Regions from separate parts of the Methylobacterium sp. AC315 genome, predicted to be linked through region 2. Evidence: predicted binding sites of a transcription regulator. Region 2 holds the regulator's gene; each other region holds the start of a gene.
What was found. Region 2 encodes LexA, which represses DNA repair genes until DNA is damaged. Its sites were predicted from a motif close to TGTTCNNNNTGTGTTCNG; they were not measured.

Region 1: a site for LexA is predicted at 4,933-4,950, ahead of uvrA (excinuclease ABC subunit UvrA). Genes of this name have one in related genera too.
Region 3: a site for LexA is predicted at 2,567-2,584, ahead of AC0IY0_RS20670 (trna delta -isopentenylpyrophosphate transferase). Genes of this name have one in related genera too.
Region 4: a site for LexA is predicted at 6,300-6,317, ahead of parE (DNA topoisomerase IV subunit B). Genes of this name have one in related genera too.

The regions. Positions count from the first base shown of each region.
Region 1 is NZ_CEEDEA010000022.1:18,008-25,593, forward strand. It holds gene AC0IY0_RS24320 (transporter) at 104-1,114, opposite strand; gene uvrA (excinuclease ABC subunit UvrA) at 1,638-4,787, opposite strand; gene AC0IY0_RS24330 (cupin domain-containing protein) at 5,106-5,528, opposite strand; gene AC0IY0_RS24335 (zinc-binding alcohol dehydrogenase family protein) at 5,539-6,558, opposite strand; gene AC0IY0_RS24340 (winged helix-turn-helix transcriptional regulator) at 6,681-7,097, shown strand; gene AC0IY0_RS24345 (methyl-accepting chemotaxis protein) at 7,195-7,586, shown strand, end outside.
Region 2 is NZ_CEEDEA010000004.1:11,549-19,134, forward strand. It holds gene AC0IY0_RS07695 (histidine kinase dimerization/phosphoacceptor domain -containing protein) at 1-1,005, shown strand, start outside; gene AC0IY0_RS07700 (response regulator) at 1,002-1,451, shown strand; gene AC0IY0_RS07705 (hypothetical protein) at 1,496-1,963, shown strand; gene fae (formaldehyde-activating enzyme) at 1,964-2,503, opposite strand; gene AC0IY0_RS07715 (hypothetical protein) at 2,560-2,760, opposite strand; gene AC0IY0_RS07720 (hypothetical protein) at 2,759-2,974, shown strand; gene AC0IY0_RS07725 (hypothetical protein) at 3,010-3,462, opposite strand; gene AC0IY0_RS07730 (biliverdin-producing heme oxygenase) at 3,713-4,312, opposite strand; gene lexA (transcriptional repressor LexA) at 4,633-5,352, shown strand; gene AC0IY0_RS07740 (ComEC/Rec2 family competence protein) at 5,346-7,586, opposite strand, start outside.
Region 3 is NZ_CEEDEA010000014.1:32,475-40,060, forward strand. It holds gene AC0IY0_RS20650 (polyprenyl synthetase family protein) at 1-328, opposite strand, end outside; gene AC0IY0_RS20655 (putative signal transducing protein) at 496-720, shown strand; gene AC0IY0_RS20660 (tRNA1(Val) (adenine(37)-N6)-methyltransferase) at 717-1,460, shown strand; gene AC0IY0_RS20665 (hypothetical protein) at 1,473-1,784, opposite strand; gene AC0IY0_RS20670 (trna delta -isopentenylpyrophosphate transferase) at 1,818-2,504, opposite strand; gene AC0IY0_RS20675 (MerR family transcriptional regulator) at 3,121-3,549, shown strand; gene AC0IY0_RS20680 (carboxymuconolactone decarboxylase family protein) at 3,485-3,907, shown strand; gene AC0IY0_RS20685 (MATE family efflux transporter) at 4,306-5,703, opposite strand; gene AC0IY0_RS20690 (hypothetical protein) at 5,731-5,976, opposite strand; gene AC0IY0_RS20695 (AraC family transcriptional regulator) at 6,437-7,366, shown strand; gene AC0IY0_RS20700 (heme ABC transporter permease) at 7,397-7,586, shown strand, end outside.
Region 4 is NZ_CEEDEA010000001.1:287,212-294,797, forward strand. It holds gene AC0IY0_RS01320 (DEAD/DEAH box helicase) at 1-1,407, opposite strand, end outside; gene AC0IY0_RS01325 (hypothetical protein) at 1,593-1,943, opposite strand; gene AC0IY0_RS01330 (outer membrane protein) at 2,361-3,227, shown strand; gene AC0IY0_RS01335 (PRC-barrel domain-containing protein) at 3,411-3,917, shown strand; gene parE (DNA topoisomerase IV subunit B) at 4,130-6,190, opposite strand; gene AC0IY0_RS01345 (hypothetical protein) at 6,359-6,733, shown strand; gene topA (type I DNA topoisomerase) at 6,780-7,586, opposite strand, start outside.

The sequences.
Region 1 (7,586 bases), on a different contig from region 2:
GGCCGGGCGGTTCGCCGTCCTGGCGGACGGGATGGCGGAGATCCGGGCTCCCCACCGCCTGCGCGGTGGGAACCCGGATCTCGGTTCGATCAGGACTTGTCGATCAGTACTTGCGGACCAGGGCGGTCGGGACCGGCGAGACCGGGGCCGGCGAGTACAGCGGCACGATCAGGCGGAGCCAGCCGTCCGTGGAGTAGTTGCTGCGGGTGCGGCCGAATGCGGTGGTGTACTGATCTCCGGTCACGACGTCGCGGGCGACGTAGGCCTGCACGGTGAAGACCTTGAAGTCGTAGCCGATCAGGCCGCCGATGGCGAAGCGACCGCGGTTACCGGCCGCCGCGCTGTACTGGCCGATGTCGAAATTGTAGGTGCCGTAGGCGACGGGACCGATCTCGAAGTTACCGAACTTCTTCGTCGCGGTGAGGTCGAAGTTCAGGGCGTCGGACAGGTAGAACGCGCCAAGGGTGGAGCCAACACGACCGCCGAAACGGCCGGGCGAGTCATAGATGTTGGCGGTCAGGTTACCGGTGATGTTCCAGCCGTCGCCGGTGTAACTGGCAGCGACGCCCATGCGGTAGGTGTTAGAGGAGAGCTGCGGCAGCACCGGGGTGCCAATCGGGCTGACGCCCGTCCGAGAAGTGGGGTTGGCTTGGAAACCGCCGGCGAAGAGCGAGCCGCGATCACCGTTGAGGTCGTTCAGGTACGCGCCGCCGAGCAAGCTGACGCCGAAGTTGTTGCCGAGGTCGAACGCCCAGATGCCGCCGACGAAGGTGCCGACGTTGATCGAGATGTCCTTGTTGCGCACGCCAGCCGGGTTGCGGGTGAAGGCGAACACGGTCGGGGGGGCGACGAGCAGCTCGATGCGGCCGCCGAGCGGCACCAGCGGGGTCGACCAGACCAGCACCGGGATGTTGACGGCCGTGTCAGCCGAGAACTGATTGTCCTGGCGGCGGAAGGTGAAGGTGTTGAGCGCGTAGATACCCTCGGGCAACGGCGCGCCGGTGGCAAGGCCGACCTGCTCGCCCGGAATGGTCGTGGTCTGCGCCTGAGCGATCGTCGAGGTCATGCCGACCGTGAGCGCGACCGCGCCGGCCGCGAGCCAGTTCTTCATCATTGTTTCTGTCCTTCCCAAGGTCTCAAGGCTTCCGTCCCGCATTCGGCACTACCCTGCCGGTCTGCTCGCTATTGGCGGCTGCCGACTTCCGGTGTGCCGAGCGCCCCCACGGAGCCCGCCCGTCTCAACGCCAATGACTATTCTACAGAGACCTGCGGAATGACAGTGGAATGCCGGTCGAAGCGGCAAAACCGGCCGAACCGTTGCGCAAAAGACGCATTTTTGCGGCGATGCAACACAGTCCCCAGGATTGAATAGCGGGCGGGCGGCCGGCAAAATATCGTTGAATGGTCAAGCTGTTGCCCGGGACCTCCCGGCACTTTGGCGGGAGAATCCGGCAAGCAGGGGTGGGTGAACGGGCATTCGTCCCAGCCGGGCGCCGAACCCGGAAACCCCGCTCCGGACGGCCGATCCCCGGCCGAAGACGGGCGGGAGCCGACCGAATCACGGGGCGCTGAGGCGGTCCCGAGCGGATTTTCGGGCCGCACCGGGCAGAATCTGCCGCCTCGAGCCCGGCCGGCGCCTATTCGGCGGCGGTGCGGCGGCCGGATTGCGGGGCCGGGCGACGGGCCAGCACCTCGCGCAGGAACCGGCCGGTATGGCTCGCCTTCGAGCGGGCGATCTCCTCCGGGGTGCCGAGCGCCACCACCCGGCCACCGCCGTCCCCGCCCTCGGGCCCCATGTCGATCACCCAGTCGGCGGTCTTGATCACTTCGAGATTGTGCTCGATCACCACCACCGTGTTGCCCTGGTCCACCAGCTCGTGGAGCACCTCCATGAGCTTGGCCACGTCGTGGAAGTGCAGCCCGGTGGTCGGCTCGTCGAGGATGTAGAGCGTGCGGCCCGTGGCGCGCTTCGACAGTTCCTTGGACAGCTTCACCCGCTGCGCCTCGCCCCCCGACAGGGTGGTGGCCTGCTGGCCGACATGGACGTAGTGCAGGCCGACCCGCTTCAGGGTCTCGAGCTTCTCGCGGATCGCCGGGACCGCCTTGAACAGCTCGGCCGCCTCCTCGACGGTGGAATCGAGCACGTCGGCGATGGACTTGCCGCGGTACTTCACCTCCAGGGTCTCGCGGTCGTAGCGCTTGCCCTTGCACACGTCGCAGGTGACGTAGACGTCCGGCAGGAAGTGCATCTCGATCTTGATGACGCCGTCGCCCGAGCAGGCCTCGCAGCGCCCGCCCTTCACGTTGAACGAGAAGCGCCCCGGCTGGTAGCCCCGGGCCTTGGCCTCGGGCAGGCCCGCGAACCAGTCGCGGATCGGCGTGAAGGCGCCGATATAGGTGGCGGGGTTCGAGCGCGGCGTCCGGCCGATCGGCGACTGGTCGATGTCGATGACCTTGTCGAGATGCTCCAGCCCCTCGAGTCTGTCGTACGGGGCCGGGTGCTCCAGCGCCCCGTTCAGCTTCTTTGCGACGGCCTTGTACAGGGTGTCGATCACCAGGGTGGACTTGCCGCCGCCCGAGACGCCGGTGATGCACGTGAAGGTGCCGAGCGGCACCTCGATATCCACGTCCTTGAGGTTGTTGCCCCGGGCGCCGAACACCCCGAGCTTGCCCTTCCGGCTCTTGCGCCGCGCGGCCGGGGTGCGGACCGCCATCGCGCCGGTGAGGTACTTGGCCGTGAGCGAGGCCGGGTTGGCCAGCACCTCGGCGGGGGTGCCCTGGGCGATGATCTCGCCGCCATGGATGCCCGCACCCGGGCCGACATCGACCACGTAGTCGGCCTGCAGGATCGCGTCCTCGTCGTGCTCGACCACGATCACCGAGTTGCCGAGGTCGCGCAGGCGCTTGAGCGTGCCGAGCAGCCGCTCGTTGTCGCGCTGGTGCAGGCCGATCGAGGGCTCGTCCAGCACGTAGAGCACGCCGGTGAGCCCGGAGCCGATCTGCGAGGCCAGCCGGATGCGCTGGCTTTCGCCCCCCGACAGGGAGCCGGAGCCGCGGGCCAGCGTCAGGTATTCGAGGCCGACATCCACCAGGAAGCTGAGCCGGTCGCGGATTTCTTTGAGAATTCTGACCGCGATCTCGTTTTGCTTGGCCGTCAGCTTCTCCGGCAATTCGGAGAACCAGCGATGGGCTTCCGAAACGGACAGCGCCGTCACGTCGCCGATATCGGCCATGGCGACCTTCACGGCCAGCGCCTCGGGCTTCAGCCGCTTGCCGCCGCAGGACGCGCAGGGCGTCTCGCTCATGAACCGGCCGATTTCCTCCCGCACCGCGTCGGACTCGCTCTCCTTGTAGCGGCGCTCCAGGTTCGGGATCACGCCCTCGAACGGCTTGTTGACCGCATACTTGCGCAGGCCGTCGTCGTAGGCGAAGCGGATCGCCTGCTTGCCGGAGCCGTACAGAACGACGGCGCGGGCCGCCTCCGGCAGGCTCTGCCAGGCCACGCTCGTCTTGAAGCCGTAATGCTCCGCCAGCGCGTCCAGCGTCTGGCCGTAATAGGGCGAGGTCGATTTCGCCCAGGGGCCGACCGCGCCGCGCTTCAAGCTGAGCGCAGGGTCCGAGATCACCAGTTCGGGGTCGATCCGCATCTCGTGGCCGATGCCGCCGCAGGTCGGGCAGGCGCCGAACGGGTTGTTGAACGAGAACAGCCGCGGCTCGATCTCCGCGATGGTGAAGCCCGAGACGGGACAGGCGAAACGCGACGAGAACGTGATCGTCCGGGGCTCCTCGCCCTCCGGCGCGTCGGCGAACACGATCTCGCTGATGCCGTCGGCGAGTTCCAGCGCGGTCTCGAACGAATCCGCCAGCCGCGCGGCGATGTCGGGCCGCACCACGATCCGGTCGACGACCACGTCGATGTCGTGCTTGAACTTCTTGTCGAGCTTGGGCGCGTCGTCGATCGCGTAATATTCGCCGTCGACCCGCAGCCGCTGAAACCCTTTCTTTTGGTACTCGGCGATTTCCTTGCGGTACTCGCCCTTCCGGCCGCGGACCACCGGGGCGAGCAGGTACAGCCGGCTCTTCTCCGGCAGCTCCAGCACCCGGTCGACCATCTGCTGGACGGTCTGGCTCTCGATCGGCAGGCCGGTGGCCGGGGAGTAGGGGATGCCGACCCGCGCCCAGAGCAGGCGCATGTAGTCGTAGATCTCGGTCACCGTCCCGACGGTGGACCGGGGGTTCTTGGAGGTGGTCTTCTGCTCGATGGAGATCGCCGGCGACAGCCCGTCGATCTGGTCGACATCGGGCTTGGACATCATCTCCAGGAACTGGCGGGCATAGGCCGAGAGCGATTCGACGTAGCGGCGCTGCCCCTCGGCGTAGATCGTGTCGAAGGCGAGCGACGACTTGCCCGAGCCCGACAGCCCGGTGAACACCACGAGCTTGTCCCGGGGGATCGTCAGGTCGACGTTCTTGAGGTTGTGCTCCCGGGCGCCCCGGACCGTGATCACCCGCCGGTCGGCGGCGCTCGGCGGCGCGGCGTCGAACAGGGCCTCCAGCTTGGCGTCGACGGCGGCCTCCGCGGCCGCGCTCCGGCTGCTGCCCGGGCGGACGGGGGCGGGGGCCTCGGCCTTCTTCGTACGCGCGGGCTTGTTCGTCCGCTCAGGCTCGGCCGGAACCGCCTCGGCCGGCGCTTTGGCGGACGACGCCTTCACGGGAGACGGTTTGGGGGCGGCTTTGCTGGCGCCGACGCGGGGTCCGACTCGGGTTCCGGCTTGGGCTTTGGCCATGAGGGCGGCGGTCTTTCGAGGCGTCGACGCGGTCGGGGCTGGCTTTGCGCGCGGGTCAGCCGCCGCACCCGCTCATGTCGAGCCCGGAGCGGTCGACGGCAAGGTGAGGCCGGCGGGACGCAGGCCCGACATGCAACGCCATTGCTAGAACGAAACGCGTACGCCGGCAACCGCTCGCCGGAAGCCTGTCGTTTCGCGGCCGAAAAGACGGGATTTCCAAAGGGCCTGCGGCCCTTTGGCGGGGTGTCGGGGCAGGCCCCGACAGCAGGGCGCTGCCCTGCACCCGCAAAAGGTCCGGGACCTTTTGGATCCGGGACTTCACGCGTCGGCGTTGCGCGCCATGAAGGTGGCGGGGGTGCCGTCCTCGGGGTTCACGAAGATGATGTCGGTGGGGGCCCGCCGCGGGGTGTCGATCGACAGGAACGTCACCGGCTCGCCCGGGGCGATCTCCGGCATCGCGTGCACCGTGCCCGTCTCGAAGAACAAGAGCTGGCCGGGGCCGAACGGTGTGAGGTTCGCGGGGTCACCCAGCCAGACGGTGCCGCGTCCCGACAGGCAGTACAGGTACTCGTCGCAGGTGGCGTGATAGTGCGGCGGGGTCGGGCGGTAGACCCGGAACACCCGGGCGCTCGCCGCCGCCCGGTCGGTCAGGTAGGTGTCGACCAGGAGCGTCCGCGCGCTGTCGGGCAGCGCCGCCGCGAGCGCCGCCACGTCGAAGATTCCGGTGCCCGTCCCGGTCATGGCGCCCGCCTCACGACGCAAAACCTTCGAGCACGATCTTGCCCTTGGCGCGCCCGCTCTCGATCAGCGCGTGCGCCCGCCGCAGGTTCCGGGCGTCGATCCGCCCGTAATGCTCGCCCAGGGTCGTGCGCAGGCGCCCCGCATCCACCAGCCGGGCGACCTCGTCGAGGAGCGCGCCCTGGGCGGCGATATCGGAGGTGCCGAACATCGAGCGGGTGAACATGAACTCCCAGTGCAGCGACAGGCTCTTGCGCTTGAGCAGCGCCACGTCGAGCTGCGCGGGATCGTCGATCAGGGCGAACCGGCCCTGCGGGGCGATCAGCGTCGCGATCTCGGCGAGATGCGCGTCGGTGTTGGTGGTCGAGAACACGAGGCCCGGCGCGCCGAGGCCCAGGGCCGCCACCTCGGCGGAGAGCGGCTTGGCATGATCGACCACGTGGTGGGCGCCGAGATCCCGGCACCAGACCGCCGTCTCCGGCCGGGACGCGGTGGCGATCACGGTGAGGTCGGTGAGCTGCCGGGCGAGCTGGATCGCCACCGAGCCGACGCCGCCCGCCCCGCCGACGATCAGGATCGCCGGGGCGGCGCCCGGCACCGGTTTCTTGGCGTCGAGCCGGTCGAACAGGGCCTCCCAGGCGGTGATCGCGGTGAGCGGCAGGGCGGCGGCCTGCGCCCAGTCGAGGCCGGCGGGCTTGTGCCCGACGATGCGCGCGTCGACGCAATGGAATTCGGCGTTGGTCCCCGGCCGGGTGAGGTCGCCCGCGTAGAACACCGCGTCTCCGACCGAGAAGCCCTCGGCCTCGGCACCCGTGGCGAGAACGGTGCCGGCGGCGTCCCAGCCCAGGACCTTGACCCCGCCGGCCTCGGGCTCGGCCCGCACCCGGACCTTGGTGTCGACCGGGTTCACCGAGACCGCCTCGACCTTCACCAGCAGGTCGCGGGGGCCGGGATCGGGCCGGGGCAGGTCGCAATCGACCAGGGCCTCGGCCTCGGTGATCGGCAGGGATTTTCTGTACCCGACGGCGCGCATCGCAATCTCCTCCGACTGACCCGCACGGAGATGCCGTCCGCCTTCACGGCGCGCAAGTACGCACATAAAACGCCGATAGTGCCGAGAATGATACCGCCCGACGATCGCCTTGGGATCCCGCCATGCCCCGCACCCGACACCATAGCGGCAACTGCAGCCCCGGCTGCGCCGTCGAGGCCACCCTCCGGCTCATCGACGGCAAGTGGAAGGGCGTGATCCTCTACCACCTGCTAGAGGGGACCCTGCGCTTCAACGAGATCCGCCGGCGGCTGGCGAGCGTGACGCAGCGCATGCTCACGAACCAGCTGCGCGAGATGGAGGCGGACGGCCTGATCGCCCGGAAGGTCTACGCCGAGGTGCCCCCGAAGGTGGAGTACAGTCTGACCGAGCGGGGGCGGACCCTGGAGCCGGTCATCCACGCGCTCAAGGTCTGGGGCGACCTGCATGCCGATTTGCATGAGGCCGATTTGCATGATCCCGAACGGCTTGAGGCCGAACGGCTTGCCGAGGCGGCACCGACCGTCGGGACTGCCGCCTGATTGTGCATTGCAGGCCGGGCCAAACCCCTCCACCCTAACGGTGTTTTTATAACCGTCCCGGATGATTCCGGCGAACGTTGCAGGATTCCGGGTTCCGATGGCCGTCCTCTCCTCACTCCGCGCGCGCATCCTCGCGGTGGCGCTCGCGCCCTGCCTTGCCTTCGCGGGGGCGGCCGGGTGGGCGGTGTCCGACCAATGGGCGCGGCGGGCCGAGATGGACCGGGTCGAGACCCTCGTCGGCCTCGCCTCGCGGATCAGCGCCTTCGTCCACGAGGCCCAGCGCGAGCGCGGCGCCTCCAGCCTGTTCCTGGGCGCCAGGGGGGCGCAGTTCGGGCCGGAACTCGCGGCCCAGCGCAGCCGCACCGACGCGGCTTTGGCCGGGCTCCCCGACGCGATGGCGGCCGCGACCGGCTTCGGCCCCGCCTTCGCGGCACGCGCCGAGGGCTTCGCGCAGGGGCTCACCGGGCTCGCGGCCCAGCGCCGGGCGGT
Region 2 (7,586 bases):
CGCCTGCCCGACAACCCGATCGTCTTCGCCAACGACGCGTTCCTGCGGATGAGCGGCTATGACCGCCAGGATGTGCTCGGCCGCAACTGCCGCTTCCTCCAGGGGCCCGACACCGACCGGGGCGCCGTGGCGCTGATCCGGGAGGCCGTGGCGGCCCAGCGCGACATCGCGATCGACGTCCTGAACTATCGCAAGGACGGGGCGCCGTTCTGGAACGCCCTGTATCTCAGCCCCGTCGCCAACGAGGCCGGCGAGGTGCTGTTCTTCTTCGCCTCGCAGCTCGACGTCACCGATCGCGTCGACGCGCACCTGCAGGTGCAGAAGGAGAAGGACCATTTCGAGGCCGAGGTCGCCCGCCGGACCCGCGACCTCACCGAGGCCCTGGCCACGCAGACCATGCTGGTCCACGAGGTCGATCATCGGGTCAAGAACAACCTCCAGATGATCGCGGCCCTCCTGGCCATGCAGACGCGGGCGATCACCGATCCCGCCGCCCGCGCCGCGATGGAATCCATGCTGACCCGGGTGGAGGCCCTCGGCACGGTCCACCGCAGGCTCTACCAGTCCAACAACGTCGAGCGGTTCGACGTGGCCGAGTTCGCTCGCGACCTCGCCACCGACCTGATCCGCGGTTCCGGGACCGACCGGATCCGCCTGCACCTGGATCTGGAAACCGTGGAGATCCCGGTGACAAAGGCCCCGCCGGTGGCGCTGATGATGAACGAGCTGATCACCAACGCCCTCAAGCACGCCTTCCCGGACCACCGCGCCGGCCGGCTCTCCGTGACGGTGGCGCCGGACGACCGCCACTTCACCATCAAGATCGCCGACGACGGCGTCGGCATGCCCGTGCAGGTCATGGAGCAGCGCTCGTTCGGCAAGCGGCTGATCGGCACCCTCTGCCGCCAGCTCAATGCCAGCATCGCCTGGCAGGCGAACGACCCGGGCACGATCGTCAACGTTCGCCTGCCCCGCGAATTGGCTACCGGTCCGGAGGCCAGATGAGCGAGCCGATGCGAATCCTCGTCGTCGAGGACGAGGCCCTGATCCTGATGCAGATCGAGATGATGCTGGAGGAGGCCGGCTATCGCGTCGTGGGCACCGCCATGACGGCGGCAGAGGCGATCGCCCTCGTCCACGAAACCCGGCCCGAACTGGTGCTGATCGACCTGCGCCTCGGCGATGATTCCTCGGGCGTGGACGTGGCGCACGCGGTGCGCGCCATCGGCGGCATCACGGCCGCCTTCATGACCGCCAACGCCCGGGCCCTCTCGGACGACCTGGAGGGCGCCACGGCGGTGATCGCCAAGCCGTTCACCGGAGCGGTCCTGGAGGAATCCCTGGCCTACCTCGAGGATTGCGTCCGCCGGCCGCCGCCGGCCGAGCTGGTGCCGACCGGGATGCGCCTCGCCCCGGCCCTGCTCAAGAGCTTCGCCCAGATGCGGCAGTGAACGCCGCCCTCGACACCTCCGGCCCGGCGCGTAGAGTGCCGGCCATGTCAAGCTTCCGCGTCGCCCGCCCGCTCCTGGCCACATTCCTCGCGGCCCTGGCCGGCCTGCCCCTCGCCGCCCGGGCGGAGCCGTGTGACGACCTCGCCCAGCAGATCGCCGGGGCGATCGGCGGCAAGGTCGGCAAGCGCGCCGGGCCGAGCATCGACATCCGCCTGGCCGGTCCGATCAAGTTCGACGTGACCTGCCGGGCCGAACCGATCGTGCAGGCGACCTCCGCGGAGCCCGCTCCCTCGGCGGCCTTCTTCCGCGACCTCGCGGCGGCCTCGGAGATCCTGGTCGGCGAGCCGGCCGCGCGGGTCGAGCCGATCATCGCCGACGCCTACCGGACCGCCCTGTCGGACCGCCGCAAGTCGTTCATCCAGCAGAACGGCTGGTCCGCCTCCTGCTACACCGATCCCGGCAGCAGCGCGATGCGCACCCTGTGCTCGGTGGGGCGCATCCCGCCGCGCTGATCAATACTCGATCACGTCCTCAAGCGCGTAATGCTTCACGGTCTTCCGGTTGGCGATCAGCTCGTCCACGGTCGGCTCGCCCTTGAGGGCCCGGGCGATGGCGAGCTTCGTCGCCTCGTAGTTGGTGCGGTACAGGTCCTTGCGGTCGAGGTTGTCGTCCTCCGCGCAGCGCGGGTCGAGCCAGATCATGACGATCATGCACAGCTCGTCGAGACCGTCCTTGGGCAGCACGCCCTCGATGATGCAATCCACGATCGCGTCGCCGGTGGCGGCCTGGACGACGCCGCCGAGCAGCTCGACATACTCGGCCGTGTGGATCGTCGCCTTGGTGGTCATCATCGTGGCGGGGCGCACGAGCTGGTTGAGGTCGCGCACCACGAACATCCGGGTGTGGCCCTGGACCTGCCCCATCATCGACGCGAAGGCCTGACCCACCGGTCCCCGTACCGAGCCGATCAGCACCTCGGGCATGGCGTCGGTGTACTGCCCGTCGGCGGCCAGGACGGTGGCCTCGCCGGTGCGGAACCAGATCTCTTGCATGTGTCGCGACTCCCCGTGTCAGGTCGCCCGGGGGAGACATCATCGAGGCGCCGGCGTCAATCGCTCCGGAGCAGGCCGACCCCGTCGAGGGCGCCGACCCCGGCGATCGCCACGGTCGGGCCGGCGCTCTTGAGGAACTCGGATCCGCGGGGCAGGGAAGTCGGGTGCGGCGCGACGCGGGAACAGTCCCGGGCCAGGGCCGTTCCGGCCGGAGCCTGCGGCGTTGTCTCGGGTCCGGCAGCCGGGAGGGATGTCATGACGGAGAGCACGGATCGGGGGGGCGGCTGGAGCCTCCAGGCGAGCGCCATGCCGGACGGGGTACGGCTCGAACTCGCCCTCGCCGACCTCGGCGGCGGCCCGGTCACCGCGGCGATCGTGCTGGACCGGGCGGAGGCCCGGGCCTTCGCCCGCGCCCTGCTGGCGGCGGCCGGCGATGCGGCCGAGCGCACCTTCCCCAAGCCGGGCGCCTGACCGGGCGGTCTCGGGGCCGGCGCGGGCGGCTCAGATCATTGTTGGATGAAGCCCGGATTGCGGCCCGGCAGGCGCGGCACCACCGTGCCCCGCTTCTCGATCGGCGCGTCGCAGGCGTAGGTGAATTCGCTCTTCTGCGGATCGAACACCGTCTCGCCGGTGATCCGGCAATCCTCCCGCACGGTCTCGTCGAGATAGGCGCGGGCGGCGGTGCGGAAGCGCTTCACCCGGGTCGCGGCCGGATCGGGATCGATCCGCACCTCGCTGAGATTGCAGCCGGTGTACTCGCGCAGGGCGTTCGAGACGACGAGCATCCGGCGCACCTGCCGGTTGTCGTAGACCTCGTAGGGCTCCTTGCAGCCGATGGTGACCACCTGCGGGGTGAGCGCCACGTAGTTGCGCGAGATATACGAGAACCCGGTGGTGCAGCCGGCCAGCGCCAGGCCGACGGCCCCGGCACCGATGGGCAGAAGAGCCGCGCGTCGCATCCTCGTCATCCCAAGCCCAATTCCAGCCCAGTCTCGAAGCCGCCGGGACGATCCGCCTGCCCCGCCGACCGGGGCAAGCACCTCGGCGCATTGAAACGGCGCCGCTTGCCCAGTCAATTCGTTTGTCGCCCGAGACGCCGTTCCAAGCGTCCGCGACCGGTCATCGCTCGACTCGGCGGTGGACGGCGCGCGTGACAGGCTTTGTTGCTGCGCCAGGACGGCGGAACGATCCGACCGGGTGGCGGCGCCGTTAGTCCTCGAAGACGTCCCCGACCAGCCGACGCACGAACTGGAACGCCTCCGTCGCCCCCGCGGCGACGCGTTGCTCCCCGGCCTCCCGGAGTTCGACCCGGTCGAGGGCGGCCGTGAAAAGCCGCCAATGCAACCCGCGTCCTTCGGGATGTCCGGCAAGATGGCGCGCACCGTGGGTTTCCGACAGGCCGAGCGCCCGGGCCTCCTTGAGCAGGATGGCCGCCCCGAGATTCGAGCCCTCGGCGACGTAGAGCCAGCCCAATCCCTGCGCCGGTTCGATCGTCCCGGGATGTTCCTCGGACGCGCCGTCAGGGACGGGCGCTCCGACATCGCGCAGATCCTGCTGGATCAAGGGCAGTCGGCGCCTGCCGTCGAGATCGGGCAGGACATGGGCGAACGCGCCATCGCGATAGACTCGATCGACGACCGCATGGAACCTGTACTGGATCTGGAGGAACAGCGCGTAGCGCTCCAGGCTCGCGAACGGCTTTGCCGCCATGATGCGCCGGTCGAGCTGATCATGGGCGGCCGCGGTCGCCACTCTCAGGCGCTTCACGCGGCTGCCGGTCTCGGCGATGTCGGATGATGCGGCGTCCATGCGATCTATGTCTGTCGTCCGGGCAAGGTGCCGTGGGCAGACGTGAGCGGCCCGCCGCGCCACTCTGACCGTCCCAGCCTATGGACCACTCCGGCGATTCGGGTCACCGAGGCTGGCCCGGGATCGTGCCGATCCGGCCAGACCGGTTCTGCCATGGCGGCGCGACCGCGTCACGGCACACAACGGCCGCATCCGCACATCGCCGATCGATCAAGCTCGGCCGATCACGCTTGCGGAACACTTGCGGAACGTTTAACGTGTTCGTGATTTGTTTCCGCGACCGCATCGATGCGGTCCTCCAAGCCGCGAGTCCCCCGTCGATGCTCACGCGCAAGCAGCTGGACCTCCTGCGTTTCATCCAGAGCCGCATGCAGGAATGTGGCGTCCCGCCCTCGTTCGACGAGATGAAGGACGCCCTCGATCTGAAGTCCAAATCGGGCATCCACCGGCTGATCACGGCCCTCGAGGAGCGCGGCTTCCTGCGCCGCCTGCCGAACCGGGCGCGCGCCATCGAGGTGATCCGCATCCCCGAGAGCCTGTCCCAGGCGGCTGCTCCACCCGCGGAGCCCCGCCGCTTCACCCCGAGCGTGGTCGAGGGCGGGAAGTCCAAGCTGCCGGCGCAGCCGGCGACCGCCCGGATGATCGACGACGGCGGCCGCGCCATCTCGATCCCCGTGATGGGCCGGATCGCGGCCGGTACGCCGGTCTCGGCGATCCAGAACCAGAGCCACGCCATCACCATGTCGCCGGACTTCCTGGCCGGCGGCGAGCATTACGCCCTCGAGGTCCGCGGCGACTCGATGGTCGATGCCGGCATCCTGGACGGTGATCTCGTGGTGATCCGCAAGCAGGATACGGCCAATACCGGCGACATCATCGTGGCGCTGATCGACGACGAGGAGGCGACGCTCAAGCGCCTCCGCCGCCGGGGCTCCTCGATCGCCCTGGAGGCCGCCAACCCGGCCTACGAGACCCGCGTGCTCGGGCCCGACCGGGTCCAGATCCAGGGCCGGCTCGTCAGCCTCGTCCGCCGCTACTGAAGGGGTTCGGCCGGCGCGTCGCCGGGCGCGGCCTCGGAACCGGCGACGTCGGCCTCGGCCGGGATCGGCTCGGAGGGCGTTACCACTTTCGGTTGTGGGACAGGCGATGGCCGCGAAGCCGGTGATGCCCGCCAAGGCACGGTACGGCCCGTGTCGCGGGTATAGCGTGCCGTGAAGCCATCCCGGTCGGCCCGGAGTGCGACGGCGCCTCGTTCGGCGAGCACCCGGCGGTCGATCACCAGCGGCCCCGTGCAGGTGGGCGGCGCCGCGAGCCGCGAGATCAGCAGGGCCGCCCGGGCGCAGTCCTCCGTGAAGGCGCGCCGGTCGCGGACCAGGGCGACGGCGCGGCCGTCCGGCAGGCTTGCGGTGCAGCCGAGCCGGTCGCACCGTCCGACAGCCGACGAAGCCTGGATCACCGCCTTCGCCGATCGCCCGTCGCCATCCGCTTTCAGCCACTGCTCCATCACGAAGGCCGAAGGATTGCCGAGGGCCCACAGGACTCCGTCCGGTCCACGCACGGCCGCACCACCGCCCTGCCGGTCGACGTACAGGTCGAATCGCTCCGGAACGACGGCGAGGCCGAGCCCGAGCAGGGCGGGCGGCAGGGCCAGCCAGCGCAGCCGCGATACCGGCAGCGTCGCCAGCAGCAGCCCGGCCGCCAGCAGCATCAGCGCGCCGGTGCCGAAGGCCGGCAGCACCAGGACGGCCCGATTGAAGCCGGCGATCCATTCGGAGATCGCCAGCATGCCGCCCACCGCCTGTCCCATCAGCCACCAGATCGGCCGGTCCAGGGCGAAGGGATAGGCCAGGATCCCGATCACCGCCGCCGGCATCACGACCAGGGAGACCAGCGGCAGGGTCAGGGCGTTGCCGATCAGCCCGAACGGCTGGACCGTCTGGAAATGGTAGGTCGCGAACGGCGCCGTCGCGACCTGTGCCACCAGGGTCGTCGCGAGGGTGCCTGTCACGGCCGAGAGGCCGGTGCCGACGAACCGCTCGATCCGCCCCGCCCCGGGACGCTGGAACAGGCGTCCGTCGATCAGCCGCGCGCAGGCGATCAGCCCGGCCACCGCCCCGAACGACATCTGGAAGCTCGGTCCGAGCAGGCCCTCGGGTTCCCGCGCCAATGCTATCAGGGCGGCCAGCGCGAGGTTGCGCATGGACAGCGCCGGCCGGTCGACCAGGATCGCGCCGAGCATGATCAGCGTCATGATCAGCGAGCGCTCGGCGGCGATGTCCCAGCCCGAGAATGCGCAATAGGCGGTGACGCCCAGCATCGCGAACCCGGCGGCGATCTTCTTGATCGGCCAGACCAGCGCGCAATACGGCACCAGCGCCAAGACGGCCCGCACCAGCCAGAACACCACGCCGGCGGCCAGCACCATGTGGAGGCCCGAGATGGAAACGACGTGATAGATGCCCGCCGCCCGGAGCGCATCGTTGGCGGCCGGTCCGATCAGGCCGCGCTTGCCCGTGACCAGGGCCGCCGCCACGGCCCCCGCTTGCCCGCCCTCGGCCTGCGCGATCCGGCGTGTCAGCGCGTTGCGGGCCTCGTCCAGCAAGGCTGCCAGTCGCAGGCGCAGAGGTGGCGGGGTGGGCGGCTCTCGAACCGTGATCGCCCCGATCAGCGAGCCTACCGCGCCGAGTCCCTGAAAGTAGGCATCCCGGGCGAAATCGTAGCCGCCCGGTCGTGCCGCCTCGGGCGGCGGCAGCAATCTTGCCGTCGCGACGATGGAGTCCCCGGGCCGCAGGGATGGCGCCTTCCGGAACGAGACCCGCACCCGAAGCGGCCTCAAAGCGGGTTCGAGCCCGGCGAAGCTCTCGACCCTGATCACCAGCCGGGCGCCGACCTCGCGCTCGTCCAGCCCCTCGATCATCCCGGTCAGCGGCCCGATTGTGGTGCGGGTGAGGATCGGCGCCGCCACCTGCGAGACCCGCCAGGTCGCCGCCGCGAAGCCCAGGAAGCCGGCTGTCAGCGCCAGGCAAAGGGCGAGTGCCCCCGGCCGCGCACCCAGGAACGGCGCCGGCGCGAGGGCGAGCGCCGCTCCTGCCAAGGGGGCGGCGAGGAACGGCGTCCCGTCGGCACGCCCGAAGAAGACCAGGATCCCGGCGCCGAACGCCACCGCCAGCCACGGGAACAGGCGGCGCTGCTCGACCTCCCGGGTGAGCCCATCGGCGAGCCAGCCGCGGAGCGCCGGCATCGAGACCGGGCGCGTGCCGGCCAGCGCCACCGC
Region 3 (7,586 bases), on a different contig from region 2:
CGCGACGCATGTCGCTCTCATCGACCACGTCGTCGTGAAGCAGGGTCGCGGTGTGCATGAACTCGACGCTGGCGGCGAGCTTCACGTCGCCGTCCGACGGGTCGGCGTAACCGCAGAGCTGCGCGCAGGCGAGCGTCAGGATCGGGCGCAGCCGCTTGCCGCCGCTGGCGATCAGGTGGTTGGCCACCTCCGGGATCATCGCCACGTCGGATCCGGTGCGCGACAGGATCGTGGTGTTGACCCGCGCCATGCCGTCCGCCACCAGCGCGACGAGGTCGTTCAACCCCGCCTCGGTCTCGGGCTTCGGATTCTCGATGGAGAGGGCCATACCCAAGATCCGCGACCTCCAGTCCGGTTCCCCCGCAGGGGGCGGGCGATCCCTTCGCACGCGCCTCGCGGCGCCGCAACATCGGCGCAGAGAGGATATGGTGCGAAGGGAATGCGCAGCGAACGCGACGAATGCGCCGGACGACCGGCATCCTTCGAAGAATTGCGATGATCGTGCTGATTTCCGCGAATGATCCCGTGCTGATCGGCTTTGCCCGCACGGTGCTCGAGGCGGCCGAGATCCCGGTCCTGGTGGCCGACACCCATATGAGCGTGATGGAAGGCTCGATCGGGGCGTTCGGTCAGCGCCTGATGGTTCCGGGCGATTGGGCGCCCCAGGCCCGCCGGTTGCTCAAGGATGCCGGGCTCGCGCACGAGTTGCGTGACCCGTGAGCCCGGAGCCCGATGCCTTCCTGGGCGGGATTTTGCGCCTGCACCAGCCGCCCCGCGGAGCGCACCGGGCCGGGACCGATGCGGTGCTGCTCGCCCGGCTGCTGGTCCCGGCGCCGGGGGAGCGGTTGTGCGATGTCGGCGCCGGGACCGGCGCGGTGGGTCTGGCCTGCGCGGCGCTTCATCCCGGAACCTGCCCGACCCTGGTGGAGCGCGACCCCGAACTGGCCGGGCTGGCCCGGGCCAACGCCGTCCTCAACGGCATCGCGGCTTCGGTGATCGAGGCCGACGTTCTGGCGCCGGCGGCCGAGCGCCGCGCCGCCGGGCTGGAGCCCGACAGCGTCGACCTCGTCCTGACCAACCCGCCGTTCTTCACCGCGGGCCGCCACCGCCCCTCCCCGCATCCCGGCAAGGCGACGGCACACACGTTTCCCGAGAGCGGCCTGGACCTCTGGATCCGCGCCTGCACGGCGGTCCTGCGACCGGGGGGCCGGCTCGGGCTGATCCACCGGGCAGACGCCCTACCGGCCTGCCTCGACGCCATGAAGGGCCGCTACGGCGGGATCGCGATCCGCCCGGTCCACGCCCGGGCCGAGGCGCCGGCGATCCGGGTGCTGATCGCCGGCATCCGGGGCAGCCGCGCGGCTCCGAGCCTGCTGCCGCCGCTGGTGCTGCACGGCCCCCAAGGCTTCACGCCCGAGGCCGAGGCGCTCCACCGGGGCGCGCCCTGGCCTCGGGCGTGAAAGGCCGTCCGGTCAGGCCGCGAGGGCCGTCGGCACCGCGTCGTCGATGCCGAGAAACCGCTCGACGGCCGGCAGATCCGAGAATCCCAGAAACTCTGGGCGCAGCGGCTCGGGCAGCCCGTCGAAGTTGAGCCCCGGGAACGTGTCGGGATGCGGGTAGAGCTGCCACTCAGCCCCGGGCTCGACCGGCGGGAACAGGATCGCGACTTTCTCGTCGCCCAGGCGCACGATCCGGGTCGGGCTGTACGACAGGGTCTCGATGCTCCAGCCCAGATGATGGTCCCGGCGGGCCTTCAGGGTACGGCGGCGCGTCGTGCGATGCATGGCGGTCTCCTGCGGGTTTGAGCGTTCGAAACTTCAGGCGGCGCTGCGGCGGCCGGTGCGCTTGGGCCAGCCGAGCGCCACGAGGCGCGCCTTGGCGTAGTCGCGGACCTCGTCGCGGGTGCCGGGCGGCATCGCCGCCAGGATCGCTTGGGTGGCCCCGTCGAGCATCAGGTCGGTCACGTCGTTGATCGTCTCGGCACCGTCGATGCGGCGCTTGAGGTCGCCCTCGGCCTCGGTGACCTCGTCGAAGGGCTGGGCCTCCTCGAAATCCTCGTCCACGGCCCGGACCGTGGGCAGGTGGGCGCGGAACTCGTCGGCCTCCTCCTCCGAGTAGACCAGGCCGTGCAGTTCGATCAGCTTGAGGATGACGCGGTCCTTCCCGCGCTTCTCCGCCATGGCGTAGACGTAGGCCGCCTGCTTGCCCGAGACGCGGTAGTTCACGTTGACCAGCGCCTCGCCCATCGACCACTCGACCCGGTCGGCGGCTGGCTTCGCACCGGATTTGGCACCGGGCAGGCGCCCGGTGACCAGCAGCACGGCCTCGTCGCGCTCGGCGCGGATGATCGTCGGCGGCTCGAACACGATCCCGGCCTGGGCGGCGATCCGCTCCAACGTCTTGTGGTAGATGACCGCCGTGCCCTGCACGCGCCAGACGTTGCCCCCGAAGGGCTCCCCGTAACGCACCAGGATGTCGGCGATCTGCTTGTCGGCGGTTCGCATGCGGGGCTCGTTCCGGTGAGAGGCAACCGCGTCATCCACAGCTTTCTACGGCGACGCTCTTTTGTTCCTGTTTTGTTTCATCGTATATGCGGGATCGCGGCGGCGTGCGCAAGGGTCGGGGTCTGCTGTCCGCGGAAATCAGACGGGGCTGCGTCAGTGCGTGCGGGGGCGTCGCAGGACGCATCCAGGGGCTCGGTTTGCCGCGGAGGCGGTGATGGCGCGGGCGTTTCGGATTTCGTTTCGCGGCTCAGGATGGCGACGGGTCCGGGCTCCATCACCCTGTGCCAATCCAACCGCCTCATCTCGGAGCGCCCGCGTCAGGATGCGGGGTTAGGCGGGAGAACGTTCGGGTTCGCGATGATCCTCGCCATCATCGCAAGACCAGCCTAGCAAGTACGGGCCCGGATCTGATCCGATCATGCATGGGACCAATGCTTTCGACCCGTGCCGGCCTTTGGATGGCTGCCGGCCCTTCTGGTCAGCGGCCCTCTTCTGGCCGCCCGGCAACTCGAGTTCAGGGTGAGGACCAGACTGTCGTAGCCCGACCAGATTTTTTTCTTGACTTAGAGTGCGCTCAAACCCGCAGCATTCTTAGCGTCGTGATGAGAAGATATTCGTGAAGATCGGAGAACTCGCGAGGCGTTCGGGATTGTCTGCCCATACGATTCGTTACTATGAGCGGATCGGGCTACTCCCCTATGCTGACCGAGATCAGTCAAACCAGCGTGATTACGACGCGTCTATCCTAGCGTGGATCGCATTCTTAGATCGTCTCAAGACGACCGGTATGCCGATCCGGGACATGCTGCGATACGCAGCATTGCGCGAGCGTGGCGTCATCACTGAGGCTGAGCGCTGTGATTTGCTGTGGGAGCACCGCGAGTGCGTCCGCGCGCATGTGGCCGATCTGCAAGCCTGCCTTCTCGTCCTCGACACCAAGATCGCCGGCTACGCCGGCTCTGACGGGAGGACGCAGGCGTATGACACGACAACACCGCAACGGCGACGAAAGCCGGCTAGAGCGCGGGCAGCGAGCACTCGCTGAGATCGACGGCCAAGCAGGAGAGAAGGTCGTCGCCTCGCTCGCAGAGATCGCCCCTGACTTTGCGACCTACCTTATCGAGTTCCCTTTCGGCGATATTTACAGCCGCCCCGGCCTAGAACTACGTTCCCGCGAGATAGCCACTATCGCGGCACTAACGGCGATGGGCAATGCAGCACCACAACTTAAGGTACACATAGAGGTAGGCTTGAATGTCGGCCTCTCGTGTGAAGAGATCACTGAAGTCATCATGCAGATGGCCGTTTATGCAGGCTTTCCAGCAGCATTAAACGGATTATTCTCAGCCAAAGAAGTGTTCGCGGCGCGTTCGACAGCCGAGCCTTGTGACCCAGGGGCCTGACGCCGCCTTCGTCATCGACAACGGCGCATCGTCGGTCAGGCGGGTCGACCTGACCGGCCATTCGACAAACGTTGCACAGGGCTTCGATGGCGCACCAGTCGCGCGTGGCCGGGCTCGGGACGGCAACCTACCGGTAGACGTATGGGGATCGGCCAGCAACTACAGGGTAGTCATCGATCCAAGACGGTAAGTGTAGCGATCGGGTCGCATCGCTTGACTCTCACGGCCGCTTGCAAGGGGCGAGGAGGGAGCGCCTCGGTGATATCCACTTCGACGCCTCTTTGGTCCAAAAGCAGACAGGCGGAAATCCGCTCAGCCACGCCGTATTGGCGGGTCGATGCCGGCCCCTGATGGCCATCCATCGAGCGGCAGGTTCGGCGGCTCTACGCCTTTCGAGGTCACTCAACGGCCGTCGTGAGGACTTGGGGCGGGACAGCCGGTTCCGGCGCGGGCTGGGCCACGAACATCTTGCCCGTGGCAAAAGCAGCCGCGTTGACGATGCCCATGGTGAAGAGCCCAGCCGCGAGGGCAACAAACATCCACGCGGGGCCGAGCCCGAGGATAGCCGCGATCCAGGCGCCCCCCAGCGCCACCCCCATTCGGAAGACGCTGGCTGTGAGCGGCCAGCCGACACGGCCTGCACCTTGGGCCGCGAAGTAGAGAGCAAGGCCGGCCCCGAAGAACCCGTAGAACGGTCCGACGATGCGTAGATAGGAGGAGCCCGTAGCCAACATGGCCGGATCACCCCCGAACAGACCGAGCCAAGCTTCAGGATACAGGGCGGCCGCAACGCCGATGGCCTCCGTCAGAAGACCGGCCACGATGGCGCCGGTGAGCGCAGCCTGACGGGCGCGGGCCTGCAGTCCGGCGCCGAGGGCGGTGCCGACGATGGCGGCAATGGGCGAACCGAGCCCGAACACGAGGGGGACCAGCAGGTATTCCAGCCGGGCGCCGGTTCCATACCCGGCAACCGCGGCCGGCCCCGCCGTCCCCACGAAGCCCGTCGCGGCGATGACCGTGACGTTCGACGTGATACTGGCGATGCCGGAGAGCAGGCCGACGCGCAGGATCTCGCGGGACGGCGCCCAGGTAAGCCTCGGGAGGCGCCGGCTCGGGTGCAGAACGCCGCGGCCAGACCAAATCGAGGCGGCGAAGACGGCGGTGCCGGCGGCGTAGTAGGCCGCGAAAGCGACTCCGCCGCCCACGACCCCGAGCTTCGGGAACGGCCCCCAGCCGAAGATCAGCGCCGGCGAGAGAGGGATCAGCACGATGGCTCCGGCGCAGGTGACGCCGGCCGGGAGGGCCATGTTGCCGGTACCGCGGATCACGGCCGCCAGCGCGTTGAACAGCCAGATCAGGACCGCTCCGCCGAGCACGACGTTCGCGTAGGCCGTCGCAGCCCGGAGCGATTCCCCCGTGCCGCCCATCGCGGCGTAGAGGCGCGGTCCCAGCGGCAGCGCGAGCAGACTGGTCACGAGACCAAGTCCGAGGCCGATGGCGACAGCGTGCCAAGCGACGAGGCTGGCCTCCGCCTTCCGGCCGGCGCCCAGGGTACGCGAGACCGCCGACTGGATGCCGCCGCCCATGCCGCCGGCCGACAGCATCTGGACGAGCATGACGACCGGGAAGACGAGGGCCATGCCGGCCAGGGCGTCGGTGCCGAGCTTCGCGACGAAGTAGGTCTCGATCAGGCCGATGGAGGTCTGGACGACCATCACCACGACGTTCGGCCCGGCCATCCGAGCCAGGGTCGGCACGAGCGGCGCTTCGAGCAGGCGACGCGTTCGGATGTCCATGGCAGAACCCTCACGGCCTCACGGATTTCAGCGCGGGCACGATGGCCGATACGCCACCGGCCGGCGGATCGCCGTCGAGAACGGCGCGGTCGCTTGACCGGCGGCGGGTGGCATCCCGGCACCGGACCGATCGAACGGAAGGCCGGTCGTGCGTGCGGTCGCGACGAGGTAGCCTGCCGCGTCGCGGGTGCGGTCCTCGGACCCGGAGTGCCGACCTCCGGCATGGAAGACCAGACCGAAGGCGGTCAGCGGCCCAGGCGTTTCTTCGGCCATCGATGGACCTCTTGGAGTGGCCGACCGCCCGGCATGCGGACACGTGCCGTGCCAGCGCCAAAGCCGATCAACGCGACCGCCTATTCATGCTGACCGTAATTTATACTGCGGCTTCGTGCAAGCTTGAACCCGTTTGGGAGTCCGGTGGATGGCCATCGTCGGCTCGCCAGCTGTCTTCCTCGCCGCCACCGTCCGTCAGCGTTTGTGAGTTCGGAGACCGAGAGTCGAGCACCGTTTCGGACCTCGGCACGGTCAAGCGGATCGCATGCCGGTGGTCGTGCGGTAAGTGCTTTCCAAACCGTGGCGTGGTCACCCCGGAACCTGCGATGACGCGCGAGCGGACGGCGGGACGACCGTACCACTCAGATGACCGCGGTCTTGTTCAGGGCGACGGCCCCGGGATGCCGGACGCTCCATGCTGCAGCGTCCGCGAATCCGGCGCGGGCGTGCGGTTCGCGTTATGGATCCGCTCTCCGACGTTCTTGGGTTGCTCAGGCCCCGAACCGCCCTCAGTGCGGGCCTTGATGCCGGCGGCGCCTGGGCGATCCGCTTTCCCGCCCATGACGGGATCAAGTTCAACGTCGTGATGCGAGGCGCTTGCTGGGTTACGGTCGAAGGCGAGCCCGAGCCCATCCGGATGGCAGCCGGCGACTGCTTCCTGCTGACCCGGGGCCGCCCGTTCCACCTCGCGACCGACCTGGCCCTCCCGGCGATCGAGTCCGCCGCTATCTACGACCACGCGGCCGACGCGGTCGCGACCTGCAATGGCGGCGGCGACTTCTTCCTGGTCGGCGGGCGGTTCTTCTTCGCAGGCGACGCGGCCGGGCTGCTGCTCGACGCGCTGCCGGCGATCGTGCCGGTCCGGGATGCCTCGAACCAAGCCGCGATCCTGCGCTGGGCACTGGACCAGCTGGCCGCGGAACTGCGCCAGGGCGCGCCTGGCGGCGCCCTGATGGCCGACCACCTCGCGCAGATCATGCTGCTCCAGGTGCTGCGGCTCTGGCTCGCGTCGGGGCGGCCGACCGGCTGGCTCGGGGCGCTGGCCGATCCGCGGCTGGCGCGGGCGCTGACGGCCCTGCACGCGGAGCCGGCGCGGCGCTGGACCCTGGCGGACCTCGCGGCGTGCGCAGGCATGTCGCGCACGACCTTCGCAGACACGTTCCGCGCCGTGGTCGGCCGGCCGCCGCTTGCTTACCTCGCCAGCTGGCGGATGCAGTGCGCCGCCGACCGGCTGCGACGCTCCGGCGATTGCGTCGCCGCGATCGCGTATTCCGTCGGCTACGAGTCGGAGACGGCGTTCCGCACCGCCTTCCGGCGGCACATGGCCTGCACGCCGATGCAGTATCGACGGACAAAGGCCGCATTGTTGCTGCACCGCACCCTGGGCTAGACCGCCGGAACGATGTCCGAGACAGACGCCATGACGCCCTCCCTCTGGACCCGCCTGTCGAACCCGAGCCACTTCATGCGGTGGTCGGGCGCGCTGGTGCCGTGGCTCACCGCCCTGTCGCTCGGCGTGCTGGCGGTCGGCCTGTACCTGACGTTCTTCGCCGTGCCGCCGGACTATCAACAGGGCGAGACCGTGCGGATCATGTACATCCACGTCCCGG
Region 4 (7,586 bases), on a different contig from region 2:
GGTCGCGCGCGGCTCCGGTGCCCTGGCCTCCACCAGACCGGTCTCCGACGATCTGCTGTCGGGAGTCCTGCTGTCGGAAGTCTTACCCTCGGAAGATCTGCCCTCGGAAGATCTGCCCTCGGAGGCGCGCCGCTCGGAGCGTCCCCCCGATGACCGCCCTTCAGACGAGCGCCCCTCGGACGAGCGCCCCTCGGATTTGCCCGAGCGCGCGCCGCGGCGGCCCTCGCCCGAGCGGCCGCGATGCCGCGTGCCGGTATCGGCGGACGGATCGGCCACGGTGGACAGGTCACCGTCGAACCAAGGGATCGGCTGCCCGATCAGCGCCTCGATGGCGACCAGCGAGCGGTCGTCCCCGGGAGCGACCAGGGTGTAGGCGGCGCCGCTCCGGCCCGCCCGGCCGGTGCGGCCGATCCGGTGAACGTAATCCTCGGGGTGGTGCGGGATGTCGAAGTTGAAGACGTGGCTGACCGCCGGGATGTCGAGGCCGCGGGCCGCCACGTCGCTGGCGACCAGCAGGGCGGTCTCGCCGGCGCGGAACGCGTCCAGCGCGGTTGTACGCGCCCGCTGGTCCATGTCGCCGTGGAGCGCGGCGGCGTCGAAGCCGTGGCTGACCAGCGACTTCTGCAGCAGCGCGACGTCGCGCTTGCGGTTGCAGAAGATGATCGCGTTGTTCAACTCGGACTCGCCGCGGATCAGGGTGCGCAGGCGCTCGCGCTTGGCATGACCCTCGGAGCCGACCGCCACCAGCCGTTGCGTGATGGTCGAGGCCGTGGAGGCCGGCCGCGCCACCTCGATCCGCTGCGGGTTGTGCAGGAACATATCCGCCAGCCGCTCGATCTCCGGCGGCATGGTCGCCGAGAAGAACAGCGTCTGCCGGGTGAACGGCACCATCTTCACGATCCGCTCGATGTCGGGGATGAACCCCATGTCGAGCATGCGGTCGGCCTCGTCGATGACCAGCAGCTCGACTCCGGTGAGCAGCAGCTTGCCGCGCTCGAAATGGTCGAGGAGCCGGCCCGGCGTGGCGATCAGCACGTCGGTGCCGCGCGTCAGCTTGGCGTCCTGGTCCGCGAAGGACACGCCGCCGATGATCAGCGCGACGTTGAGCTTGTGGTTGGTGCCGTAGCGATCGAAATTCTCGACCACCTGCGCGGCGAGCTCGCGCGTCGGCTCCAGGATCAGCGTGCGGGGCATCCGGGCGCGGGCGCGGCCGTTCTCCAGCAGCGTCAGCATCGGCAGCGTGAACGCCGCGGTCTTGCCAGTGCCGGTCTGGGCGATGCCGAGGACGTCCCGGCGCGCGAGCACGTGAGGGATCGCCTGCGCCTGGATCGGCGTCGGCTCGGTGTAACCCGCCGTCTCGACGGCGTTGAGGACTTTTTCGCTCAGTCCCAGGTCGGAAAAAGGCATCTGCGTTCAGTAACCGTTGCGCGCCCGGCCGGCGCGGTGGACACCGTCGCGGCAACGGCTCGGGAGGGCTCACGTAAGGCGCACGAACGCACCCGTGGCCGCGGGGCGCATGGGCGAGTCAGTTAGGGGCTTGGCGCAGCTTGTCAATCTCGCAATGCGCGCATCGGGGTCCCGCACACAGCCGATCAGGGCTGGTGACGGTCCAGGGCGGGCAGGAGGCAGGGGTCGAGACGTGTCGCCCGAGCGGCGCCGGCCGGCGCGAGCGAGCCGGTCGTCTCAGGATCGGCCGGAAGCCCGTGTCCGGCCAGGGCGAGCTGCCCCGGCGCGGGGCCGGCCTGGCTCAAACGGGCGAGCTGGTGAGTCGCGGCCAGGGCGAGCAGACCCACGACGGCCGAGATGCGCAGCGCCCAGGCCAGGGATCCTGTGGGCCGGGCCGTTCGGCTCGGGCCCGGATGCGCCGGTACGGGCCTGTCCGACTCGGCGGCGGGTCGGCGAGTCCCGAAGGGCTTCTGACTCCGCTCGGCGGGCGGGAGCATGGTCTGTCCTTCTCGGTCCGGCGTGCGGCCGGCGACGGTCGATCCGGGACGGTTACCACCCCATGGTTAACCGCCGACTTACGCGGGACGGCACGAGCAAGCGCTCACCGTACCAGAATAAAACGGTGTCCCCGGCGCCCCCGCGGAAGAGCCCGACTTGCGCCGGGCCCGAATCGGACAGCTCCCGGCGTCTCCTGATAATGAAGCCCGACTAATCTTCAGACTTTGCTCAAACGCCGTTGCAGCTTCTGATACACAGTCCTTCGCCGAGGACAGGGATCTTCGCGCTTAACCTTCACCTTTCGTTGACGAGATCGGGCTAGTCTCGGCGGGCTTGTTGCAGGAAAGCGACAGACCCGCCGACCGAGAGCGCCTAGAAGGCAGCCGGCTCAAGCCAACCCCAGGACCCATGGCACCATGAAAAAAGTTCTTCTTGCATCGACCGTTCTCGCCGGCATGACTGTCGCCGCTTCCGCGGCCGACCTGCCGCGTCGCGCTGCGCCGCCGCCGGTGTTCACGCCGGTGCCGGTGTTCACCTGGACCGGAGCCTACTTCGGCGTGAATGCCGGCTACGGCTTCGATGCCAGCAGCCGCAACACCGCCAGCTACGGCCTGCCGGCCGGCTCGCTGGTCAATTCGCCCGCCACGAACGCCATCGTCAGCGTCGGCAACCGCAGCAACAACGACGGTTTCACCGGCGGCGCCCAGATCGGCTACAACTACCAGTTCACCCCGGGCTCCGGCATCGTGGTCGGCTTCGAGGCTGACGCCCAGTACGTCGACTTCGCCCGCCGCGCCAACGTCACCCAGAACTACGGCATCGCCGGCGCCCCGGGCTTTGCGTTCTCGAACCCGCGCGCCTTCGTCGCCACCAGCGGCAACGGCCTCGACTACTTCGGCACCGCCCGCGGCCGCCTGGGCTACGCCTTCGACCGGACCCTCGTGTACGCCACCGGCGGTTACGCCTACGGCTCGGGCCAGGACGACCAGAACTTCGCTGGCCGCAGCTTCCGCAGCAGCTTCCGCACCGGCTACGCCGTCGGCGGCGGCATCGAGTACGCCCTGCCCACCGACTCGTTCCTGAACTTCTTCAAGTCCTCGGCCGTGACCCTCAAGGTCGAAGGCCTGTACGTGAACCTGGACCGCCAGAAGAACACCGCCGGCGGCGTGTTCTACGGCAACCTGCTGGCCCCGAACGGCACCGCCTACCTCAACGGCGCCGCCGCCAACACCGAGTTTGCCGTCGTCCGCGCCGGCGTGAACTACAAGTTCGGCTCGTACTAAGATCGCACTTCGGCGCCGGCTTGGCCGGCGCCATCGTGACCCGGGGCCCGGCCGCAAGGTCGGGCCCTTCTGCGTTTTAGGACCACCGAGGCCCGGTGCGACAGGGGCGACAGGAACACCCGTCGCCGCCGGCGCCTTTCACGGTCGGCGCCCGGATGGCTCGGCCGCGCCGGAGCGATCCCGATGCGCAAGATCCGACTGATCACGTCCCGTCTGCTGCTGCCGCTGACTGTCCTGTCCCTGTCCGGACTCCCGGCTCCGGCTCAGGATGCCAGCGTGATCGGCACCAAGACTGTGCTGCCCGGGACCGGGCCGGGCACCTCCACCAGCGGGGAGGGCGGCGGCCGGCTGATGACGGCGGCCAGCGCCGAGGCCGCGGCCAGGCGCCAGGGCCTCAAGCCGGCGGCGTTCCTGGCCTCCAGGATGATCGGCGTGACGGTCCGCAACGCGGCCGGCGACAATGTCGGCACCATCGACGACCTGCTGATCGCCGATGGCGGTGCCCTGAAGGCGGTCGTGCTGGATGTCGGCGGCCCGCTGGGCCTCGGCAGCAAACGGATCGCCGTGGAGCCCGGCGCCCTCGTGCTGCGCCCGGGCGGGGAGCGGTTTTCGGCCGTTCTCAACATGAGCACCGACACCGTCGCGGCCGCCCAGCCCTTCGATCCGGCCAAGGCTATGGCGTCGGAGTAGCCTCGCCGGCAATCGCTTGACGCGGACGCGATCCAGGCGCTCCGACCCGAAAGCGGTCTGCAAGTCAGTCAGTGCGACCGTCGCGAAGCAACCCGGTATTGCGTTCCCCAGGTGTCGCGTTCCCCAGGTGTCGCGTTCCCCCGTGTCGCGCTTCCCCGAATCGCTTCGCTGCGGCCACGCTGAGGAAGCGTCGTTTTACGGCCGCCGTCGCCTCAGATATCCAGATCGACCCCGTCGGCGAAGGCGGCGCGCTCGCTGATGAAGGCGAAGCGGGCTTCGGGCTTGTTGCCCATCAGGCGCTCCACCGTATCGCCGGTGGATTCCCGGGCCTCCTCGAGGATCGCGACGCGCAGGAGCGTGCGCTTCTTCGGATCCATGGTGGTCTCCTTGAGCTGGGCCGGCATCATCTCGCCCAGGCCCTTGAAGCGCCCGATCTCGACCTTGCCGCTCTTGAACACCGTTTTGGTGATCCGCTCCCGGTCGGCGTCGTCCCGCGCATACACGACCTTCGAGCCCTGCTGCAGCCGGTAGAGCGGCGGGATCGCCAGGTAGAGGTGGCCGCGATCGATCAGCTTCGGCATCTGCCGGTAGAAGAACGTGATCAGCAGCGATGCGATGTGGGCGCCGTCCACGTCGGCGTCCGTCATGATGATCACCTTGTCGTAGCGCAGGTCCGCCTCACGGAAGGCCGCGCCGGTGCCGCAGCCGAGCGCCAGGGTGAGGTCCGAGATCAGCTGGTTGGCCCCGAGCTTGTCCCGGGAGGCCGAGGCGACGTTGAGGATCTTGCCGCGCAGTGGCAGGATCGCCTGGGTCGTCCGGTCCCGGGCCTGCTTGGCCGAGCCGCCGGCGGAATCGCCCTCGACGATGAAGATCTCGGAGTTGGCCGTTCCGGCGGCCGAGCAATCGGCCAGCTTGCCGGGCAGGCGCAGCTTGCGGGTCGCGCTCTTGCGGGCGACCTCCTTCTCCTGGCGCCGGCGCAACCGCTCCTCGGCCCGGTCGATCACCCAGTCCAGCAGCTTGTTGGCCTGGGCCGGGGAGGCCGCCAGCCAATGGTCGAAGGCGTCCCGCACCGCCGTCTCGACGATCCGCTGCGCCTCGACGGTGGCCAGCTTGTCCTTGGTCTGGCCCTGGAATTCCGGCTCGCGGATGAACACCGACATCATCGACGCGCAGGTCGCCATGACGTCGTCGGTGGTCACGGCCGTCATGCGCTTGGCCTGGTTCACGCGCTCGGCGTGCTCGCGCAGGCCCCGCAGCAGCGCGACCCGCAGGCCGGCCTCGTGGGTGCCGCCCTCCGGCGTCGGGATGGTGTTGCAGTAGGAATGCGAGAAGCCGTCCTCGGCGACCATCCAGGCCACCGCCCATTCGAGCGAGCCGTGGGAGCCGGGCTTGGTCACCTTGCCGGTGAACATCGCATCGGTGACCAGGTCCTTGCCCTCGATGTCCCGGGCCAGGTAGTCGCGCAGCCCGTCCGGGAACCGGTGCACCGCCTCGGCCGGTACGCCCTCCAGCCCTTCGAGCAGGGCGGGGGCGCAGCGCCAGCGGATTTCGACGCCGCCGAACAGGTAGGCCTTGGAGCGCGCCATCTTGAACAGGCGGCGCGGGTCGAACTTCAGGGAGCCGAAGATCTCGGCATCGGGGTGGAACCGCACCCGGGTGCCGCGCCGGTTCTGGACCCGTCCGACGAGTTCGAGGGCCCCCTGCGCGTGGCCGCGCGAAAAGGTCTGGCGGTAGAGGGTCTGGTTGCGGGCGACCTCGACTTCGAGGAGGTCGGACAGGGCGTTCACCACCGAGATGCCGACGCCGTGCAGGCCGCCGGAGGTCTCGTAGACCTTCGAGTCGAACTTACCGCCCGCATGCAGCGTCGTCATGATGACTTCGAGGGCCGACTTGCCGGGGAATTTCGGGTGCGGGTCCACCGGGATGCCGCGGCCGTTATCGGTGATCACCAGGGAGCCGGATTCCTCCAGCTCGACCTCGATGAAGCTGGCATGGCCGGCCACCGCCTCGTCCATGGAATTGTCGATCACCTCGGCGAAGAGGTGGTGCAGCGCCCGCTCGTCGGTGCCGCCGATATACATGCCGGGCCGGCGCCGGACCGGCTCCAGGCCCTCCAGCACCTCGATGTCGGAAGCCGTGTAGCCGGCCTCCGGCTCGGCCGCCGCGATGGCCGGGACCGAGGCCGATTCCACCAACCGCCGCCGCGGCTCCGCCGGACGCGGGGCAGGGGGCTTGCCGCCAGGCCCGAACAGGTCGCGCGCCGGATCGCTCACGCGCGGCCTCCGCGCGCACGGCGCGTCGGCCGGCTCGGCGTCGGGCAGACGGGCCTTTGGCGATCGGACCTGGGATCGTGCAGCATGCGCCTTCATCCCCGCATGATAGCGGAACAAAACAGAAACATCTAGAGGGTCCGGTGCGTCGCCGAACCGACCCATCATCGCATGCTGCGCCGCCGCGAGCGAGGGGCGCGGCCGGCGCGGCCGGCGCGGCGCGAAGGCGCCGTCATCGCCACGTTGCACAATCGTGGGTTAACGGTTTCTCCGCCGCCGCTCGGATCGGAACCGGGTGGCTCCGACCGCGTTCTGTCGGAAAAGAACTTGACCGTGGTCCGGGAGCCGCCGTCGATGAGCAACGCCGCTATCGAGGCCCGCCGCCTCACCCTGATCCGCTTTGAGCGAGCCGCCGGCACCGTATTCGGGTGCGAGGACGATGCGCCCTCGGTCGTTCCGCAGGCCCGCATCTTCGTGAACGGCCTGACCATCGCGTTGGCGACCGTCGCGACCGCGTTGGCGGCCACGATCACCTACCTGGCCTGAACGCGACGAACCGCGACGCTTTCTTCGCGGTTAGCGGGTCCGGCGCTCAGCCGGCCCCGGATTTCTTCGCCGTCGTCTTCTTGGCCGCTGGCTTCTTCGCGGCCGTCTTCTTCACCGCCGGCTTCTTCTCGCCCGCCGCCGCGCGCGCCGGCGCCTTCCGGGCCGAGCTGCGCTTGGCCGGCTTGCCGCCGCCCGACGCCCGCTTGGCGTTCACCAGCGCGATCCCCTCATCGAGGGTCAGCGCTTCGGAATTCATCGTCTTCGGCAGCGTCGCGTTGACTTCGCCATCGGTGACGTAGGGGCCGTACTTGCCGGCCTTGACCACGAGGTCCCGCCCACTCGTCTCGTCCTTGCCGAGCGGGCGGCCCGGATCGGCGGCAGCGCGGCCGCGGCCGCCGCCCTGCTCCTTGGCGACGATCAGGTCGATGGCGCGGTTGGCGCCGATCTCCAGCACGTCGTCGTCCTTGCCGAGGTTGGCGTACATCTTCCCGTGTTGAACGTAGGGACCGAACCGGCCGAGATTGGCCAGGATCGGTTCGCCGGTCTCGGGGTGGCGCGCCACCTCGCGGGGCAGCGCCAGCAGCGCCAGGGCCTTGTCGAGGCCGACCTCGGACGGCGAGAGCCCCTTGGGCAGCGACGAGCGCTTCGGCTTCGCGGCGTCCTTCTCGGTGGAGGCTTCGCCGAGCTGCACGAACGGCCCGAAACGCCCGTCCCGGATCGTCACCGGCATCCCGGTCACCGGATCGTCGCCCAGCACCCGGACGCCCGGCTGGCCACCCTCGCCCGAGGAGCCGTCGCCGTCGCCGTCGATCCCCGAGGCCGAAAGCTGACGGGTGTACTTGCACTCCGGATA